Regions from separate parts of the Streptomyces sp. NPDC031497 genome, predicted to be linked through region 2. Evidence: riboswitches for the same ligand, from Rfam matches in the RefSeq annotation. Region 2 holds a riboswitch; each other region holds the start of a gene.

What was found. A riboswitch is a leader RNA that binds a small molecule or an ion and turns the genes downstream of it on or off. The one in region 2 is predicted to bind cyclic di-AMP.
Region 1: it holds a riboswitch for cyclic di-AMP, as region 2 does, so the genes downstream of both, ACZ5K7_RS39300 (M23 family metallopeptidase) here and ACZ5K7_RS12755 (M23 family metallopeptidase) in region 2, are expected to answer to the same signal.
Region 3: it holds a riboswitch for cyclic di-AMP, as region 2 does, so the genes downstream of both, ACZ5K7_RS18085 (C40 family peptidase) here and ACZ5K7_RS12755 (M23 family metallopeptidase) in region 2, are expected to answer to the same signal.

Annotation. Positions count from the first base shown of each region.
Region 1 covers NZ_JBVIKO010000027.1:134,131-138,969, reverse strand. Annotated here, with positions in the region: gene ACZ5K7_RS39305 (GntR family transcriptional regulator) at 135-830, opposite strand; gene ACZ5K7_RS39300 (M23 family metallopeptidase) at 1,043-1,798, opposite strand; cyclic di-AMP (ydaO/yuaA leader) riboswitch at 1,811-1,974, opposite strand; gene ACZ5K7_RS39295 (M16 family metallopeptidase) at 2,210-3,598, opposite strand; gene ACZ5K7_RS39290 (M16 family metallopeptidase) at 3,595-4,839, opposite strand, start outside.
Region 2 covers NZ_JBVIKO010000005.1:296,325-301,163, forward strand. Annotated here, with positions in the region: gene ACZ5K7_RS12735 (helix-turn-helix domain-containing protein) at 1-179, opposite strand, end outside; gene ACZ5K7_RS12740 (GNAT family N-acetyltransferase) at 178-696, shown strand; gene ACZ5K7_RS12745 (TetR/AcrR family transcriptional regulator) at 738-1,340, shown strand; gene ACZ5K7_RS12750 (SGNH/GDSL hydrolase family protein) at 1,426-2,211, opposite strand; gene ACZ5K7_RS12755 (M23 family metallopeptidase) at 2,449-3,393, opposite strand; cyclic di-AMP (ydaO/yuaA leader) riboswitch at 3,396-3,558, opposite strand; gene ACZ5K7_RS12760 (alpha-galactosidase) at 3,867-4,839, opposite strand, start outside.
Region 3 covers NZ_JBVIKO010000008.1:382-5,220, reverse strand. Annotated here, with positions in the region: gene ACZ5K7_RS18090 (NAD-dependent epimerase/dehydratase family protein) at 1-441, shown strand, start outside; gene ACZ5K7_RS18085 (C40 family peptidase) at 458-2,539, opposite strand; cyclic di-AMP (ydaO/yuaA leader) riboswitch at 2,548-2,722, opposite strand; gene ACZ5K7_RS18080 (DUF1996 domain-containing protein) at 3,120-4,839, shown strand, end outside.

The DNA.
Region 1 (4,839 bases), on a different contig from region 2:
ATTCCCCATCGGGCACGCCGATGACGCGCCACCGGAAATTCTGGGCGCGCGCGAAATATGGGCGATGGAGACCGACAGAGGGCAACGGAAATAGCGCTCCACCGAATAACCCCTCTTTGTATACGGCGCCCGTGTTAATGCCGCAGGCCCGACATGTTTACGGGATGTTGCGAAGTCCTCACACCGTTCGCCCGGTCCGTGCCGCCGGAAAAGCGCAGCCGGTGGGAGACCGCGGACCGCTCGGTGTGCAGCGCGGTGATCGCCCGCGCGCGTTCGCTGTCGCCGCGCGTCACCGCGTCCACGATGGCGCCGTGCTCGGCCCAGGACTCCACGGGGTTGGCGGGCGCGTCGACGGCGTACATCCAGGCGATCTTGTGCCGCAGCTGGGTGAGTGTCGAGGTCAGGGCGTGGCTGCCGGTGGCCTGGGCGAGCGTCTCGTGGAACCAGCCGCCCAGGGAGCGCAGGTCCTCGCTGCCGCCCCTGCGGGCCCGTTCCTGGCCCAGCCTGACGAGTCCGCGCAGCACCTTGAGGTGGGCCTCGGTACGGCGCTGGGCGGCCCGGGATGCGCCGAGCGGCTCCAGGAGCAGGCGCATCTCCAGCAGGTCGGCGGCCTCCTGCTCGGTCGGTTCCGCGACGCACGCGCCCGCGTGCCGGCGCGTCACCACGAAGCCCTCGGCCTCCAGGGTGCGCAGGGCCTCGCGGACGGGGACGCGCGAGACGCCGTAGCGACGGGCCAGGAGTTCCTCGGTGAGCCGGCTGCCGCGCTCGTAGACACCCGCGACGATGTCGTCCCGGATCGCCGTGCATACCGAGTGCGCCGGAATACGCATGTCCGACCTCCGCCTTAATCCCCGTGAAACGCCGCCGAGTGGCGTCCGTTCCGTGACTCTATTGCAATGGGCGGGAATTTCCGACGGCGGCCCTGAATCCATGCATATTTTTTGGACACCGGGGTCACGAAAACGGCGAAAGCCCCGGCTCGGGGCCGGGGCTTCGGGACTCTCGCCGTGCGACGTCACAGGGCCGTCGCCATGTGCTCGGGTCAGACGTTCACGCCGTGCTTGCGGAGGTAGGCGACCGGGTCGACGTCCGAGCCGTACTCAGGGGTCGTACGGGCCTCGAAGTGGAGGTGGGGGCCGGTCACGTTGCCGGTAGCGCCGGAGAGGCCGATCTGCTGGCCCGGGGTGACCTTCTGGCCAACCGAGACGCCGATCGACGACAGGTGACCGTACTGGGTGTACATGCCGTCGGCCATCTTGATGACGATCTGGTTGCCGTAGGACCCGCCCCAGCCGGTGGAGACGACCGTGCCGGTGCCGACGGCGTGCACCACCGTGCCGGTGGCGGCGTGGAAGTCGATGCCGGTGTGGGCGCCGGAGGACCACAGGGAGCCGCCGGTCTTGTAGCCGGTGGAGACGTACGAGCCGGAGATCGGCGCGACGAAGGCGTTGAGGCGCTTGCGCTCCGCCTCCCGCGCGGCACGAGCCTCGGCCTCGCGCTCCTTCTTGGCCTTCTCGGCGGCCTTCTTGCGTGCGGCCTCCTCGGCCGCCTTGCGCTCGGCGGCGGCCGTCTGCGCGGCGGCCTGGGCGTCGATCTGGTCGGCGACCGAGTCGCTGACGGTGATGACCGGGGTGAGGCCGGTCTGCTCGACGGAGTTCTCGGCGGCGAGCGCCGGGGCGGCCGAGACGGTGCCGATGACACCCGTGGTGGTGAGGGCCGCGATGCCGGCGGCCTGCGCGGTGGTGCGCTTGACCCGACCGGGACGACGGTGCTTCCCGGAGGCGCACATGAACGCCATGTAGAGGTTGGTCCTTTCCTTCCCTCTCGCCTACCGGGTTAGCTGACGGGTTCGGAGCAGGAAGGTCTCCTACGGGCCCCCTCGCGGCTCGCGCGGGCGCCCGATTCACCCCAGGGACTGCGTGGGTCCCCGGCTCCCCTGGCTCGCGCCGTACGGGGACTCGGCGATGACTGTCCGGTGCCGCGGGCGCGGCGCACTGCCTGACGAACAGTCCGGAAGAACCTACGAGGACGCCTGAGCAATGCTCAAACGGATCACGGCTTTTGTCGCGCATCCCACAGGGCAGACAGGCAACCTCCGCCCTAATTCGGACATTCGGCAGCCCTGGTGACGCAACAGTCACCAGGGCCGCTTCACGCGCGTGCCGCTCGTCCGGCCGCGCCGCTTGCTTCGCCGCTCGCCGCGCGAGGCTTACTCCGCGGCGACGACCGTCACTTCGCCGATACCGAGGGCCTCGACGGGCTCCTGGATCTGCGCCGCGTCGCCGACCAGGACGGTCACCAGGTGGTCGACCGGGAAGGCGTTCACGACCGCCGCGGTGGCCTCCACGGTGCCGGTGGCGGCCAGTTGCCGGTAGAGCGTGGCCTGGAAGTCGTCGGGCAGATGCTGCTCGACCTGGTCGGCCAGGGTGCCGGCGACGGCCGCCGCCGTCTCGTACTTGAGCGGTGCCACGCCGACGAGGTTCTGCACGGCGACATCGCGCTCGGCGTCCGTGAGGCCCCCGGAGGCGAGGGTGCGCAGCACCGTCCACAGGTCCTGGAGTGCCGGGCCGGTGTTCGGGGTGTCCACGGAACCGCTGATGGCGAGCAGCGAGGCGCCTGAGCCGTCGGGGGCGGACCGCAGGACCTGCCCGAAGGCGCGGACACCGTACGTGTAGCCCTTCTCCTCGCGCAGGACACGGTCCAGGCGCGAGGTGAGGGTGCCGCCCAGGCAGTAGGTGCCGAGCACCTGGGCGGGCCAGACGCGGTCGTGCCGGTCGGCGCCGACGCGGCCGATGAGCAGCTGCGTCTGGACGGCTCCGGGGCGGTCCACGATGACGACACGGCCGGTGTCGTCGGCGGAGACCGCGGGCACCGGCCGGGGCTGGGCGGTGGAGCCGCGCCAGGCACCCAGCGTCTCGCCGAGCAGCTCGTCCAGGTCGATGCCGGTCAGGTCGCCGACGACGACCGCGGTGGCGGTGGCCGGCCGCACGTGCCGGTCGTAGAACGCGCGTACGGCGGCCGCGTCGATCTTCTCTACGGTGTCCTCGGTGCCCTGGCGCGGCCGGGACATCCGCGCGGTCGACGGGAACAGTTCCTTGTAGAGCTGCTTGGCGGCCCGGCGGCTGGGGTTGGCCAGCTCGTGCGGGATCTCGTCGAGGCGGTTGCGGACCAGCCGCTCGACCTCGCTGTCGGCGAAAGCGGGTGCCCTCAGCGCGTCGGAGAGCAGCCCGAGCCCCTTGCCCAGGCGGGAGGCGGGGACCTCCAGGCTGAGCCGGACGCCGGGGTGGTCGGCGTGTGCGTCGAGGGTGGCGCCGGCCCGCTCCAGCTCGGCGGCGTAATCCTCGGCGGAGTGCTTGTCGGTGCCCTCGGAGAAGGCGCGCGCCATGATCGTGGCGACGCCGTCCAGGCCGGCCGGCTCGGCGTCCAGGGGCGCGTCCAGGAGCACCTCGACGGCGACGACCTGCTGGCCGGGGCGGTGGCAGCGCAGCACGGTCAGGCCGTTGTCCAGGGTGCCGCGCTCGGGTGCCGGGAAGGCCCAGGGCCGGGCCTCGCCCGCTCGGGGCTGGGGGTGGAATTCCATGGTGGCGAGCTCGGTCACTTGGCCGTCTCCTCGTCGTCGTGCTCGGCGGTGGCGGCCTCGACCGTGGCCTCGGCCTCGGGGTCCTCGGGTACGTCGGCGTCCTCGACCGTCTCCGGGGACTTGGGCTCGTAGACGAGCACCGCGCGGTTGTCCGGCCGCAGCCGGGCCTTGGCGACCTCCTGGACCTCTTGCGGGGTCACCGCGAGGACGCGCTGGACGGCGGTCAGGGCGAGCTGCGGGTCACCGAACAGGACGGCGAACCGGCACAGTTCGTCCGCGCGGCCGGCGACGGTGCCCAGCCGGTCCAGCCACTCGCGCTCCAACTGGGCCTGGGCGCGCTCCATCTCCTCGGGCGTGGGACCCTCCTCGGCGAACCGGGCGAGCTCCTCGTCGATGGCGGTCTCGATGACCGGCACCTCGACGTCACCGGAGGTCTTCACGTCCAGCCAGCCCAGGGAGGGCGCACCGGCGAGCCGCAGCAGGCCGAAGCCGGCGGCGACAGCCGTACGGTCGCGCCGCACGAGGCGGTTGTAGAGGCGGGAGGACTCGCCACCGCCGAGGACGGTGAGGGCCAGGTCGGCCGCGTCGGACACGCGCGTGCCGTCCTCCGGGAGCCGGTAGGCGGCCATCAACGCGCGCGCGGGCACCTCCTCCACGACGACCTCGCGCAGCTGCTCGCCCATGATGTCGGGCAGCGAACCGTCGCGCGGGGCGGGCTTGCCGTCGTGCGCCTGGATGGAGCCGAAGTACTTCTCGATCCAGGCGAGGGTCTGCTGGGGGTCGATGTCGCCGACCACCGAGAGCACCGCGTTGTTGGGCGCGTAGTAGGTACGGAAGAACGCCCGCGCGTCCTCCAGGGTGGCCGCGTCCAGGTCGGCCATCGAGCCGATCGGCGTGTGGTGGTAGGGGTGGCCCTCCGGGTAGGCGAGCGCGGTCAGCTTCTCGAAGGCGGTGCCGTAGGGGACGTTGTCGTAGCGCTGGCGGCGCTCGTTCTTGACGACGTCCCGCTGGTTCTCCATGGACTCGTCGTCCAGGGCGGCGAGCAGGGAGCCCATGCGGTCGGCCTCCAGCCAGAGGGCGAGCTCCAGCTGGTGGGCGGGCATGGTCTCGAAGTAGTTGGTGCGCTCGAAGCTGGTGGTGCCGTTGAGCGAGCCGCCGGCGCCCTGGACGAGCTCGAAGTGGCCGTTCCCCTTCACCTGGGCGGACCCCTGGAACATCAGGTGCTCGAAAAGGTGAGCCAGGCCGGTACGTCCCTTGAC
Region 2 (4,839 bases):
AGGACGACGGCGGTGGGGCTGCTCTCGCCGCGTTCGATCCGGCTGATCATCGCCGGGGAGACGCCGGAGGCGTCCGCGAGCTGCGCCAGGGTCCAGCGACGGCGTTCCCGCTCGGCACGGACACGGGCCGCGATCCGTGCCGCCAAGGAGCCCCCCGACGGATCTACTATGTTGGACATGAATCCAATATACGAGAGAGACGGGGCGGTGACGATCCGCCCGGCCCGCCCCGGTGACACGGAGGCCGTGCGCGCGATCCGCAACCACGCGATCGAGCACTCGACGGCGCTGTGGACCGAGACCCCGCAGTCGCCCGTCGAGGGAGCGGCCTGGCTCGCCGTCCATCTGGGGCGCGGCTCGGCGTTCGTGGCCGAAGTGGCGGGCGAGGTGGCCGGATTCGCGGTGTACGGGCCGTGGCGGGAGCTGGACGGCTACCGGCACACCGTGGAGGACTCGGTCTACGTCCGCGAGGACCGGCACGGGCTCGGTATCGGCTCGGCGCTGCTGGACGCTCTCATCACCGCGGCGCGCGCGGCCGGCCACCATGTCGTGATCGCGGGCATCGAGGCGGAGAACTCCGCGTCGGTCCGGCTGCACCAGCGGTTCGGCTTCGAGCACGCCGGCACGGTCCGGGAGGTGGGCACCAAGTTCGGCCGCTGGCTGGACCTCACGCTCATGCGGCTGCCGCTGGCCTGAGACGGCGACGCGCGCGGGGTACGACCGATTAGGGTGACCGCGTGGCGAGAGTGCGGTTGAGCGTGGCCGAGCGGCGGGAGGAACTGCTGCGGGCCGCCATCGAGCAGATCGAGGCGCGGGGCGTGGCGGCGGTACGGATCGCCGATGTCGCCTCGGCCCTCGGGGTGAGCAACGCGCTGGTGCTGTACCACTTCTCGACGAAGGAGAAGCTGGTCGCCGCCGCCTTCGCCTACGCCGCCGAGGACGACCTGACGCATCTGCGCAAGCTGCTGGGCCGAGGTACGTCGGCGTCCCGCCGGCTGCGGGCGGCGGTGCGCTGGTACGCGCCGACCGGGCAGGCGAAGGGCTGGCGGCTGTGGATCGAGGGCTGGGCGGTGGCGCTGCGCGAGCCCGCCCTGCGGGAGGTCACCAAGAAGCTGGACCGGCAGTGGAAGGCGGCGATCGCGGAGGTCATAGCCGAAGGGGTGGCCGCCGGCGAGTTCCGGTGCCCCGACCCCACGGCCGCGGCGCTGCGGCTGACCGCCCTGCTCGACGGGCTCGCCGTCCAGCTCACCTCGTATCCGGGCGCCCTGTCCCGCTCCCGGGCGCAGGAGTGGGTCGACGAGGCGCTGGCACGCGAACTGGGGCTGGCCGAGGAGCAGTGAGGGGCGGCCCACCAGGGTGCCGCCCCTTACGCGTTCTTGCCGCGTTCAAGCCGTTCTTGCCGCCCTCAAGCCGTTCTTGCCGCCCTCAAGCCACAGAGGCGATCCGCATCTTGATGTCGTCCGGGGAGAGTGCCCCCTTGGCCGTCACGTGGTCGCCCGACGACTCGCCGCGCAGCCGTCGTCCGATCCACGGCACCAGGTACTCACGGGCCCAGTGCACGTCGTCGCGGCGGACCTCCAGGGTGCCGCGGGGCGGCAGCGGGGGCCACGGCTGGTCCGGGTCGGCCGGAACCTCGACGCCGAGCACCTGGCCGGCCCGCAGCGCCACGCGTGTGTGCCCCTCGGGAGACAGGTGCAGCCGGTCGCCGTCCCAGGCCCGCCGGTCCTGCACGGTCTTCAGGGACCACAGGTCGAGGACCGGGCAGCCGTACCGGTCGGCGACGGCCCGGACATGGCCGTTGTAGGTGGCGATCTTGCCGCGCAGATGCTTGAGGACGGGCACGCCCCGGGTGTCGAACCCGGTGGTCACCAGAACCGTGCCGACGGCCTCGGTCAGTTGGGCCACGGCCCGCTCGAACCGCTCGGCCACCTCGTCGGGGTCGGTGCCGGGGCGGATGATGTCGTTGCCGCCGGCGGAGAAGGAGACCAGGTCCGGGGCGAGTTCCAGGGCCTGCGGCACCTGGTCCGCCACGATCTGGTCGAGCAGTTTCCCGCGCACCGCGAGGTTGGTGTACTCGAAGTCGCCCTCGGGCTGCCGGTCCGACAGCAGTACCGCGAACCGGTCCGCCCAGCCGACGAACGCCCCGTCGGGGCCGGGGTCGCCGACGCCCTCGGTGAAGCTGTCCCCCACCGCTACGTACGACCCGATCACTGATGCATTGTCACTCTTCGAATCGTCTGCCACGTCGGACCATGATTCACCTTCGACTGTGACCTACGCGACCGTAATCAGGGGTTGACGAACGGTGAGATAAGACACGCCTAAATACTCGACCAAGCCAGGAATAAGCCTCCGAACAGCGGCGTTGAAGGGTCGATCGCCCGAAGGCCGGACCCGGGGATCGGGGTCCGGCCTTCGGACTGCGTGTCAGATCAGGGGGGTGCCGGGTCAGCCGACGGCGACGCCCTTGGAGCGGAGGTAACCGACCGGGTCGATGTCGGAGCCGTAGTCGGGGGTGGTCCGGATCTCGAAGTGGAGGTGCGGGCCGGTCACGTTGCCGGTGGCGCCGGAGAGGCCGACCTGCTGGCCCGCGGTCACGGTCTGGCCGACCGAGACGGAGAGCGCGGAGAGGTGGCCGTACTGCGCGTAGTAGCCGTCGGCGAGCCTGATGACGACCTGGTTGCCGTAGGCACCGCCCCAGCCCGCCGTGACGACCGTGCCCGCGCCGACGGCCTTGACCGGGGTGCCGGTCGGAACGACGAAGTCGACGCCGGTGTGGTAGCCGCTGGACCACATGCTGCCGGCCACGTGGTAGCCGGTGCCGATGGTGCCGCCGGTGACCGGGAGGTTGAATCCGGAGGCGGTCGTCGTCGACGCGCCCGAGGAGGGGGTCGTGTTCGAGGACGACGTGGAGTTCGAGGAGTTCGAGGACGACGAGGAGGGGGCGGCGGGCTGCGCGTGGGACCGCGTCCCGGACCGGGAGTCCGCGTTCGGGGTGTCGGTCGTCGCGGCGTGGCGGCCGTCGAGCGTGAGCCTGAGACCGGGGTGGATCAGCGAGGGGTTGTCGCCGACCGCCTGCCGGTTGTCGGCGTAGAGCCGGGGCCAGCCGCCGTCGACATGGTGTTCGCGGGCGATCTTCGAGAGATAGTCGCCGGGCACCACCGTGTAGACGCGGTGCGTGGAATTCCCGGTGCCGGAATCCCGAACGGCGGTCTTCTCGACTGTCGGAAGCGCCTGCGTGATCTTTTCGGAAACGGACTGCGAGGTGGCCGCGTGGGCGCCGGTGGCCCCCATGAGCGGCAGAGCCAGCGCGGCGCCACCGGTTCCGGCGACGGCCATCGAGCGGGTGAAACGCTGGGACTTGGGGCGGCGGTGCTTACCCTTCGCGGGCATGACGCATTCCTCTCCGGCGCCTGCGAGGTGAGCTGTCGGGTTCGGGCTGGAGCTGCCCGGCCACGCGGGAAGATGTGGCTACACCCCTAGCCGTCCCGGGAACCGGAACAGGCGGTCATACCTGGTGGGTCCCCCGCTCCTGCCAGGCACGGGTGAGTGTGTGTGGGGACTCCGGGCGGCGGCAGGATTCGGCGTTCCGTCCGGATGCGTGGCGAACGTAAGCGAGTAGGACGCACATAAACAAGCGCCAGGTTCCGCATGTCCAATTTCGACTTGATCCGTTAGGGGAATTCCCGGTCACCCTCCGTGAATTCCAGCCTTACGCATTTTTCCAAGCGCCTTGAAAAGCACCGGAATTACGTGAACATGACGCGCGACGGACGGTCACGAATATGACGCTCCTCACGCACGTCACACCACGTCCCCTTATTACGGACCGAGTGGCAATGAAGGCGCCAAATCGGGCAGAAGGATCAGATGCGACGCAGCCGGAGAACCGTCGCATCCAGGTCGCCGCGCAGCTCGGTGCGCAGCCCGTGGTGCAACAGGACCGCACCTCGATGCACTTCGCCCGTTTCGCGGCATTCGTACGATGCCGTCGGGTCGAGGCCCTGCAGGCGCAGCGCCGGCATCGGCTCGCCGTAGCTCTGCGCCTGGAGCCAGGCGAGGACCACGGTCTCGTCGCCGAGCGTGTACTGCACCGCGCTCAGCCCGCCGGTCGGCGGCCGCAGCCGGAACTGGTCGCCGCGCTGCACCAGGGGCCGGATGTCCTTGTAGAGCTCCACCCAGCGGCCGGCCTCGGCGAGCTCCTCCTCGGTCCACTGCGAGAGGTCGCCACCGACGCCGAGCGCCCCGGCCATGGAGCTGACGAACCGGAAACGCAGGCTGCTGACCCGGCCGTTGAGCTGGTGGTTCGGGCTGTCGGTGACCCAGGCGGACATCACCCGGGCCGGGTGGATCTGGCTGAAGCCGTGCTGGATGGCGAGCCGGTCCAGCGGGTCGGTGTTGTCGGAGGTCCACACCTCGTCGGTACGGCTCATGATGCCGAGGTCGATCCGGCCGCCACCGCCGGAGCAGGACTCGATGGCGACGTTCGGGTGGGCCGCCCGGATCCGGTCGAGCAGGGCGTACAGCCCACGGACATGGTCGACCCACAGCCGCTGGGGGTACGGCTCGCCGGGCCAGCCCGCGTCGGTGAAACAGCGGTTGAAGTCCCACTTGACGTAGTCGATCGGGGCGCTGGACAGCAGGGTGTCGAGCTGCTCCCAGAGATACTCCTGGACGTCTTCGCGGGCAAGGTTGAGGACGAGCTGATTGCGCAGTTCCGTCCGCTTTCGTCCCTGCTGGTACTGCACCCAGTCGGGGTGCGCGCGGTACAGGTCGCTGTCCGCGTTGACCATCTCGGGCTCGACCCAGATGCCGAACTGCATGCCGAGGGCGTGCACG
Region 3 (4,839 bases), on a different contig from region 2:
TCCGAGTCCGGCAGCCTGTTCCTGCTGGACGAGCTGTTCAAGGGCTACTTCTGCTACGGCGCCCCGGACTTCAGCTTCACCACCGCGGACGTCCGCGACGTGGCCGACGCGCACATCGCGGCGGCGGAGAACCCGGCGGCGGGCGGCCGTTACATCGTGGCCAACGAGACGATGACGTCCTTCCACGAGATGTCCCGGATCATCCGCACCCGCCGTCCCTGGGATCCGCGCCTGCCGCGCACCGCGCTCCCGCACTGGCCGGTACGGATCCTGGGTCCGTCCTTCGGTCTGACCCAGGACTACATACGCAAGCACCTCGGCATCCGCTTCCGCGTCGACAACAGCCGGGGCGTCCAGGAACTGGGCCTCACCTACCGGCCCGTCGAGGAGACCCTCCTGGACCACCACGAGAGCTGGCGCACGCGGCGGCGGAGGGTCTGACCCCGACGGCCGGGTCTCAGGCCGGGCGGATCACCCGGTGGATCGCCGACTCCCCGGCGTTGTAGATCGACTCCTCGCGGATGGACGCCCCCGGGCTCGGCGCGTGGATCATCATGCCGTTGCCCGCGTAGACCCCGACGTGGCTGTCGTTGTCGAAGAAGAAGACCAGGTCGCCGGGCTCGATGGCGGCCAGCGTCAGCGGGGTGCCGGCGAAGGTCTGGTCCGGCGCGCTGCGCGGCAGCGACACCCCGGCGGCCCGCCAGGCGGCCTGGGTGAGGCTGGAGCAGTCGTACGACTCCGGACCGGTCGCGCCCCAGACACAGGGCCGCCCGATCTGCGCCCGGGCGAACGCCAGCGCCTTCATGGCCTTGCCGGGCTCGGCCGCGGCACCGGGCACGAGGAAGGATCCGGTGTCGGTGACGGCGCCGGGCGCGAAGGTGACCGCGGCGGCCGGGGGCGCGGTGGGGAGCGGGGCGGTGACCACGGGCGGCGCGGTCGGGACGGGGGCGGTGACCACCGGGGGTGCGGTCGGCACAGGGGCGGCGGTGGGGAACGGGGCCGGGGCGACCGGAGCCGGGGCAACCGGGGCTGCGGTGGCCATCGCCATGGGGGGCGCGCTCATCGCGGCGGGGGACGCCATCATCGCCCACGGAGGGTCCGTCACCGCCGTGGGTATCACCGCCGTGGGTATCGGCGCCTGGGGCGCGGGCATCGCCGGGGCGGTGGCGTAGGCGGCGGCCGCGGGCTGCATCGCGGCCGCGTAGGCGCCCGTGTCGGCGGCGGGCGCGTCGGGGTAGGCGCTGGTGCCGAAGTCGGCCGGGGGCATGGCGGCGGGGGCCGGCATGGCGTAGGCGGCGGGATAGACGGTCTCCGCGGCGGCCGGGGGCGCGCCGGCGTAGGCGGCGGTCGCGGCCGGCGCCATACCCGGGAAGAAACCGGTGTCGATCGGGCCCGAGACGGGCGCGGCGGCCATGGCGGGTGCGGCGGTCGGGAAGGCGCCGGTGTTGGCGGGGGCCGCGGTCGGGAACGCGCCCGTGTTCGTGGGTGTCGCGGTCGGGAACGCGCCCGTGTCGTCCGGCATCGGGAACGTGCCGGTGGCGCCCGGAGTCATGACCCGGAAGGAACCGGTGTCGCCGGGGCTCGCGGGCGGCACGGCACCCACGTCCATGGCGGTCACGGCCGGGAAGGCGCCGGTGGCGCCCGGGGTCATGATGCGGAAGCCACCCGTGTCCGCCGGGGACATGGGCTGGGCGGCGCCCGGGGTCATGACGCGGAAGGAGCCGGTGTCCGTCGCGGGCACCGCCGGGATGGCGCCCGTGTCCGTCACGGTCATCGCCGGGAAGGCGCCCGTACCGGTCAGGGCGTCGGTCTGGAAGGCGCCGGTGTCGCCGTACTGGCCGGGCATGCCGGCGGGGGCCGGCCACTGCTGCGCCGGGACATGCGCCTCGGGCGTGGGCCAGGGGGCCTGGACGGCCGGGGCCGGCTGCGGGGCCGGCGCGGCCGGTTCGAGCGCCGCGATCGCGCGCTGCCCGGTGCGCCGGGACAGCACCTCGCGCGCCTTGGCGATCTTCAGCTGGCTCTTGGTCTTGGACGTGCCCGGGGTGGCACGCTGCGGCGCGGCGGGGGGCAGCGCCTTGGGCGCGCTCGACGAGCCCGGGGGCAGCGCCGCGGGGGACCCGGCCGTCAGTTCCAGCTTTGGACGCTCCGGCAGTTCACGGACGACCTCGATGTCGCTGTTCGCGGACGGCCCCGCGGTCAGCTCCGGCCGGGACGGCCCGGAGTCCTCCAACTGGCCCAGCAGGTCGGCGGCCATGGCGCTGACGGGCCGCCGCGGGCCGGGCCGGGTGGGCTGCCGGTCGGAGGGCAGCGCCGCCGGGACACTCGGCCCCAGTCGCGATCGCGCGCCGTCGAACCACTCCCGGGCGATGCTCTCGAGGCCCGGGTCGTCACGCCGGGGCCGCTTGAACAGCGGGACACCGCGGGACCGCGAGCCCCCGTTCATCGCACGTGTGGCGTTGTAGTTCCCGGTGGCGTTCTCGGCCTGGTCGTAGAGGCTGTCGATCCGCTGTCGAACCTCGTCACGGCTCTCGGGCGCCATGGGGGTCGTGCTCCTTCCGTGCTCCGCCTACCGAGTTAGCTGTCGGGTTCGGGCGGGTCGATCCGGAAGGCATGCCCTACGGTCCTTGCCCCTAAGGGCAGTTGACCGATTCACCCCAGTGGTTCGGTTGGGTCCCCGGCTCCGGAACGCCCCGTTGGGCACCGGATTAGGCGGAGGCCGCGCGGCCCGACGGGATTCGCCGGGGGGAGCCGAGCGGCTTGCCCGTCAACTTAGCCAACTTGTGTCACTCGTGTGAAGGTTGAAGTGCGTAATGTCCGATACGTAATTGTGATGTTCGTCGTAGCGTTCGAGATCCGGCCGTGCGGGACGGTATTTCGCCCGCACCCCGATCGCCGTCGCGCGGCCGTCGCAGCGGTGCCGTCGGCTGCCCGAGGAGTTCGCTTCCTGTGAGGTCACCGTGAATTTCCGGGACAGTTGAACACAGTGGCGCCACGCCGCGTATAGGGCGAGGGATTTCCATGTCCGGCCGACCACGACACGCAGGGGAACGACCTTGAGACCCAACAGGCGCAGACGCCCGACCGGCGCACAACGCGCGACCTTCGCAGCGGTCGCTCTGATGCTCGGCGGCGGAACACTGGTCGCGGTGAACGTCTACGCCTCGGCGACCGAATCGGACCAGTCCGGGCAGACCGCCACCGCCCAGGTGCTGTCCGCGCCCACCGTCTACTGCCCCGACGTCGGCAGTCGGCTGACGGACGTGCCCGACGCGGCCCGGGCCGACGTGGACGGTGAACTCGCCCAGCTGGACCAGCAGATCGCGGCCGCCTATCAGCAGCTCAAGGAGTCGGCCGCGGCGATCCAGCAGAACCCCGGCCTCGCCGACCAGACGATCCTGGATCCGCTGAAGGAGAAGCGGTCCGAATCCCTCCAGCGCATCGCCGACGCCATCGGCCGCGAGGGCGACCGCCCCCAGGGCCTCGACGACCTCGCCGCCTGCACCCTGCGCTCCTCGGACCAGGGCGCCGGGCAGTCGGCGTCACCGCAGGACGGCGCCACACCGAGCCAGAGCGCCAGTGCGAGCGCCGGCGCCAGTGCGAGTGCCGGCGCGGGTGCCGGGATCGGCGGCCAGGGCGGCAACGGCCCCGTCGCCGCCGACTACGCCGACATCACCACCGTCCAGCCCAATGTCGCGACCCCGGCCGAGCAACCCGGCGGCTCCACCGGCACCTTCGCCTCCAGTTGCGGTGTCAACGCGAACGGCCTGTTCAACTCGGACAACGTGATCGTCGCGCCCGGTGTCTCCAACGGCGCCCACCACTTCCACGACTACATCGGCAACCAGTCCAACAACGCCTTCGCCAGCGACGACGACCTCGCCAACGCCGACACCAGCTGCGCGGATCAGGGCGACAAGTCCACGTACTACTGGCCCGTGCTGCGGCTGCAGAACGGCAAGCAGGAGCGGGACGCCGACAAGCCGGGCGGCGGCACCGAGGGCAACGCCGGGCAGATCGTCACGGCGAAGCAGGTCACGCTGACCTTCGAGGGCAACCCGACCTCCAAGGTCACCGAGATGCCGCGGCTGCTGCGCATCATCACCGGTGACGCCAAGGCCTTCGTCAACGGCCCGGCCAACGCCAACGCCTCCTGGAGCTGCACCGGTTTCGAGGACCGGCAGCTCAAGGACAAGTACCCGCTCTGCCCCTCGGGCAGTGACGTCGTACGCACGTTCAAGTTCCAGAGCTGCTGGGACGGCCGGAACATCGACAGCGCCAACCACCGCACCCATGTGGCGTTCGCCGCGGCCGACGGCAGCTGCCCCGCCGGTTTCCAGGCGATCCCGCAGCTGGTGCAGCGCATCGTCTACGACGTCGACGCACCGAGCCTCCAGGACGGCGGCCGTACCGTCCCGCTGTTCTCGGTGGACTCGTTCCCCGAGCAGCTGCACAAGCCCGTCACCGACCACGGCGACTTCATCAACGTCTTCGACGAGGGCCTGATGCGGAAGATGGTCGACTGCATCAACTCCGGCCGTACCTGCGGGGCGGGGGCCGACGAGCAGCCGCCGTCGCAGAGCGCCGAACCCGACCCGTCCGAGTCGGCGAGCCCGGAGAACCCGCCGTCCGAGTCGGCGAGCCCGGTCACCGAGCCGAGCGAGACGGCGACCCAGGCCGACCCGCCGGCCGAGACCGAGAGCGCCCAGCCCTCCGAGCCGCCGGCCGAGCCGTCCGCCACGAAGACCGCGGGCGGCAACACCGGTCTGCCGCAGGTCTACACGAGCGCCTCGCCCAAGAAGTCGTCGGGCACGGGGGGCGGTGTCATCAGCCGGCCGACCG